2 linked regions of the Endozoicomonas sp. GU-1 genome follow. The protein of the gene in region 1 interacts with the protein of each later gene in a pairwise test. Links are inferred from orthologs where the notes say so. Each region holds a gene or a part of one and is shown on either strand. Other genes may lie near its edges.

Region 1 (2,749 bases):
AGCGAGACAGGGCGCATCATGCCACCGGCACCAAGTACGGTATAGGCCTGAGCCAGTTGCAACGGTGTCACGGTCAAACCGTAGCCAAAGGATAAGGTAGCAATCTCGATATCACTCCAGCGATCCCTATAGGGCAAATAGCCCGGATTTTCACCGGGAAAACCGGTGCCGGTGCTTTGACCAAGGCCAACCCTCTGGAGCAAATCCAGCATCTTATCCGGACCAATGGCCAGCACCATTTTTGACACCCCGACGTTACTGGACTGTCTCAGCACAGTGGTCACATCAATAGCACCGTGATTCCGGTTATCCTTTACCTGATCCCTGCCCAGTCGCAGGTAACCGGGTGCAGTATTAATCACTGAGTCTTTGTGAAACTGACCAGACTCCAGGGCAGCCGCTACCGCAAAAGGTTTCATTGTTGACCCCGGCTCGACCATATCGGTCACCACCCGGTTGCGCATCTTATGGGCCTGCATATCCGCCCGGTTATTCGGGTTGTAGGCAGGCTGATTGACCATTGCCAGCACTTCCCCGGTCTTGACATCCAGCATGATCAAAGAACCGGCCTTGGCCTTGTGCTGCTCAACCGCCTTTTTCAACTCCCGGTAGGCCATATACTGAAGCCTCAGATCAATACTGAGCATCAGTTCCTTGCCGGGGCTGGCACTTTTCATCAGCTCAGCCTGTCGGGCAAGCTGGCCTTTACGGTCTTTCAGCACCCTTCGCTGACCTGGCTCACCGGACAGCCAATCATTGTAGGCTAACTCCAGACCTTCCTGACCAGACTCATCGATATTGGTAAAACCCACCAGATGGGCGGTCACCTCGGCAGCCGGGTAGTAGCGCCGGTGTTCATCGATCGCCCGGACACCCGGCACTCTCAAGGCCATGACCGCTGCCCCCTGCTCCGGAGTCAACTGCCGTTTGAGGTAGATAAAATCCCGGGTTTTGGCCGCCTGCACACGATCCGACAGCCACTTATGGGAAACGCCCAACGCCTTTGCCAGGTCTTGCCAGCGGTCACTGGCCTGATACAGCACTTCAGGGTCAGCCCAGATCGTGACAACCGGCGTGCTGACCGCCAGCGGGTCACCATTGCGGTCAAAAATTACGCCTCTGTGCGCAGCCACTGACTCATAGCGAACAGAACGTTTATCACCTTCATTTTGCAGGAAGTGCCGATCCAGCAATTGCAAATCAACAATTCGGTAACCAATGGCCAGCCCTGCCACCAACAGGACCGATTGCAGCATTTTCAGCCGCCACTTACGGGTCAGGCTATTCACCACACGACCAATCCAGACAGTTCCCTTGCCAGCTTTGCTCTCGGCCGCTGACCGGTTTCGCGGTGATACTTTCTGCCCCTGAGCTCGCCCCTGAGTCATGGCAGAACCATCTCTATCTGGCTGGTCTTTGGCACATCCATGTCCAGTTTCTCCCTGGCAACCTGTTCAATTTTTCCCGGCGATGTCAGTGTGCTGTGTTCCAGCAACAACTTACCCCACTCAACCTGTGCACTGTTCCGATTCTCAAGCTCCTGCTGAATCCGGTTATTCAGAAGACGGTTCTCGTAGGAAACATAACCCACAGACAATCCCGACAATATCACCAGTAACAACAGCAAAAGCGCAGCACCATAAGATCGAAGAAGATGCAGACACGCCAGAAGACCACTATCCATCATCAGGCCCATCATCAAACCAGCTTTTCTGCCACACGCATAACCGCACTTCGTGCCCTGGGATTTTCCTGCACTTCCTGCCGGGAAGGTTTGATCGCCTTGCCCAGACTTTTCATCCGCCGATTCAACTGATCTTCTGTCACCGGCAGCCAGCTTGGCAGCTCATCACCCTTTTGATGCTTGCGGATAAAGCGTTTGACAATCCTGTCTTCCAATGAGTGAAAGCTGATAACCACCAGTCGGCCACCGGGCTTCAATTTTTCCAGGGCCCGATCCAGACAAAGCACCAGATCCTCCAGCTCCCGGTTGATATGGATTCTGATGGCCTGAAACGCACGGGTCGCCGGGTGCTTACCCTTCTCCCTGGTGGGGCAGGCCGCAGCAATGATATCGGCAAGCCGTCGTGTGGTCAGAATCGGTTCAATATCCCTTTCCCTGACAATGGCCCTGGCCATCCTGCGGGAAAAACGGTCTTCGCCATATTCCCAGATGACCCGGCTGATCTCCTGTTCTTCTGCCCGCGCCAGCCAGCCAGCGGCAGTCTCGCCATCCTGGTGATTCATCCGCATATCCAGAGGTCCCTCCTGCATAAAGCTGAAACCTCTTTCCGGATCATCCAGCTGGGGCGAAGAAACCCCAAGATCCAGCAAAATCCCATCCACCAACTGGTCACTGTGCACGGAATCCACATCAGTAAAAGAACCGTGATGAATGGCAAAGCGTGGGTCCTCACTGGCCAGCTGGACACCGGTGGCAATGGCCAATGGATCTTTATCAATACCCACCAGCCGCCCCTGCTCTGACAGGGTGTTCAAAATCAAACGACTGTGCCCGCCCCGGCCAAAAGTACCGTCGACATAGATTCCGGCAGGATCCGTCAGCAACGCATCGACAGCCTCATTCAGCAGCACTGTTTTATGCACATGGTCAGCCACCTCATTTTGGGCGGCTACCATTTCCTTGCTACCTTTGCTGACATCTGCCTGACTACCAACACGATTTAACGATTTCATAAACTTTTCACAAAGCTTTCTTAACTCAACAACAGCAAAAAAGTGATTTACA
Region 2 (2,736 bases), 710 kb from region 1 along the record:
GCATCCATGATGCGCACTCAACAAGGCAAAAATTAACAATAAACAATACCGCGTTTGACGCAGTTTTTGAAAGGAAATACTGAAAAATAACCATGGGTGGTGGGCCTCCTGGGAGGCTCCACCCTTTGGATCACGATCCCAAATCTGTCAACAGAACAACGGCGTGAACTGCAATACCCTCTTTTCTACCGGTATAGCCCAGCTTTTCAGTGGTGGTCGCTTTGACATTCACCAGCGATGGGTCAATCCCCATGTCTTCGCTGATATTCTGCCGCATCTGATCAATGTGCGGTGCCATTTTAGGCGACTGGGCAATGATGGTACTGTCCATATTGACGGGAACCAGGTTGTGCTGCTCAAGCAGAGCAATAACATGACGCAGTAACTTGCGGCTATCAATGCCAGCATAGCGTTCATCAGTGTCCGGAAAATGCCTGCCAATATCACCCAGACCTGCCGCTCCCAGGAGTGCGTCGCACAGGGCATGAAGCAGCACATCGCCATCAGAGTGCGCCACCAGCCCATGGGTGTGAGGAATTTTTACCCCACCCAGAACAATATAATCACCTTCATCAAAGCGGTGAACATCAAAACCATGACCAATACGCATCAAGTGACCTCAATAAGTTTCGACTGCTGTTCTATATATAGAGTGGCCAGAGCCAGATCAGTTCCCCGGGTCACCTTAATATTATCGGCATGTCCTTCCACCATCACGGGCTGTTTGCCAGCGTACTCAATGGCACTGGCCTCATCCGTTACCGGCATCTTATCCGCTATCGCTTTTGCCATGGCGTCATGCAGCATGCCCAGACGGAACATCTGCGGTGTCATGGCATGCCAGAGCCCCTGACGGTCTACCGTTTCAGACACACCATCATTGTCCCCGGCCCGCTTGATGGTATCGGTAACCGGGCAACCCAGCAGACCGCCTACAGGGTGGTCATGGAGCTGGTTCACCAGCCACTCCATATCCGAACGGCGAATGCAGGGGCGGGCCACATCATGAACCAGTACCCAGTCATCAGGGGAACCAATATCCAATAGCACTTTCAAACCATTAAGTACCGAGTGGTAACGCTCATCCCCCCCCCCTGGGCCAGGAGAATTCCCGGGTTGCGAAGTAATTCAATGGATTGGTGATACTCATCATTATGATCAAGCACCACCACGATCTTTTCCAGCCTGGGAAAATCCAGCAACCGCTCCAGAGTATGCACCATCAGGGGCTTGCCCTTGATTTCAAGGTACTGTTTGGGAATATCGATATTCATTCGGCGGCCAACGCCCGCTGCCGGAACAACCGCCCAGTAACGAACCGCATTCATGGTTTCTACGCTACTCACTCTGACACCCTTAACTTGAACATCCAGAAGCCCGCTCAGAAACGGCTCCTGACCAATACAGGATTTAATCGTAAGTCAAAAAGAACGTTTCATCACTGCGGATCATACCCAGCTCCTGGCGCGCTCTCTCTTCAACCGTTTCCATCCCCTGCTGCAGCTCCACAACCTCTTTGGCCAGCAGACGATTACGCTGGTACAAACGTTCATTTTCCAGCCTGAAACGCTCAAGGTTATCTTGTTGTGTCAACATTTCAGCCACACTGCCTTCACCAATCCAGAGCCTGGTTTGCAGGTAAACCAGCAGCAGTGTCAACAGGGTTATTGCCAGTTTTTTCATCATCAGTTCCGCTTTAAACCGTCACTATCCAGCAGCAGGGGCAGTAATAGAGACTTAACGCTGAAGTTTAACAGGAGTACCCGTGGTTTAACATACAACCGGATCTTTGAACTGTTTCACATTAATGAAGGTCATTAGAAAAAGCCAGACATCAAAATAAGCAACTCAAATGATCGCTCTTACTATCCCGGGTATTTATGAACGGAAGACAGCGTTCTACACCCGGGTTGCTGTTGAGTTCAATCGGGTACTGGCTACCCATCACCCGTAGGCCAAAGACCCGGGAGTTCGGAATATGCCGACTGGTAATCCCATTGGCAGAACCACCAGCCATACCCCTCCGGCTAATACCACCTTCCCGCCCGTAGAACACAGAACCAGTCACCGAATCACTGTCGTTATCAACCCAAGGCCGTTGCTATTGCTGGATCTTCCAGAGCAACCCATAAGACACATACTGGTTTTTTTAGGGGACCGTGATATCAAGGCCATGGCACAGACCTGTTCGTCTTTGCTGGCTATCGTCCGTGCAGATCATCTGCCCGCCAGGATCTGGTTTAAACAGCTCGAGCCACGACAGCAGCAGCAATTCATCCAGATTGCCAAAAATATCAGCAACCATGAACTGGAAGCCTGGCTGAGGCAATTCACCGGCAATGAAACGCTGATCAGCACTATTTGCGGCCATTCAGCCGGGGAAGTGACAGACAACGACATACCGCCACGGGAACCTCAAAAAGGGAAATATTTCCCGCAAATCCTGTTTTACACAGTGCACCAGTTGATGGTTAACTGTCGTACTTTCCGACCGGAATTGGCAATATCCATTGACTGCATCCCCTTTACGGCGGCATCAGCCAAACTCAGCAGCGATGGACGCTTTCTGGCGACCAACAGTTACGCGCGCTGTGGTTCGGATTATGGCAGAACGGAAATCACCGCAAGGCCCGCAGAGATAGCCATTGCCCATGAAGACAGAGTACGGCGGATCACCTTCAGCAGTGATAACCGGCATATATTGAGCTACACGGCTTCAACCGCAAAAATCACCAG

Evidence for each region.
Region 2: the proteins of ftsL (region 1) and O3276_RS04495 interact in binary tests that used the Escherichia coli proteins (3 or more experiments, as listed by UniProt). The link is inferred for Endozoicomonas sp. GU-1 from one-to-one orthologs.

The regions. Positions count from the first base shown.
Region 1 is NZ_CP114771.1:1,826,054-1,828,802, forward strand. Bases 37-2,714 are described here. They hold ftsL (cell division protein FtsL), read right to left. Parts: upstream 1,688-2,714; coding sequence 1,385-1,687; downstream 37-1,384. Other genes in these bases: O3276_RS07335 (peptidoglycan D,D-transpeptidase FtsI family protein), read right to left, coding at 37-1,388; rsmH (16S rRNA (cytosine(1402)-N(4))-methyltransferase RsmH), read right to left, coding at 1,699-2,640. Also shown: more of O3276_RS07335, read right to left, coding at 1-36; division/cell wall cluster transcriptional repressor MraZ, read right to left, coding at 2,745-2,749. UniProt on the Escherichia coli protein: Essential cell division protein. May link together the upstream cell division proteins, which are predominantly cytoplasmic, with the downstream cell division proteins, which are predominantly periplasmic.
Region 2 is NZ_CP114771.1:1,118,448-1,121,183, forward strand. What follows is about bases 49-2,713. They hold O3276_RS04495 (septum formation initiator family protein), read right to left. Parts: upstream 1,687-2,713; coding sequence 1,411-1,686; downstream 49-1,410. Other genes in these bases: ispF (2-C-methyl-D-erythritol 2,4-cyclodiphosphate synthase), read right to left, coding at 131-610; O3276_RS04485 (IspD/TarI family cytidylyltransferase), read right to left, coding at 610-1,044; O3276_RS04490 (2-C-methyl-D-erythritol 4-phosphate cytidylyltransferase), read right to left, coding at 1,053-1,346; O3276_RS04500 (F-box protein), read left to right, coding at 1,979-2,713. Outside these bases: tRNA pseudouridine(13) synthase TruD, read right to left, coding at 1-8; more of O3276_RS04500, read left to right, coding at 2,714-2,736. UniProt on the Escherichia coli protein: Essential cell division protein. May link together the upstream cell division proteins, which are predominantly cytoplasmic, with the downstream cell division proteins, which are predominantly periplasmic.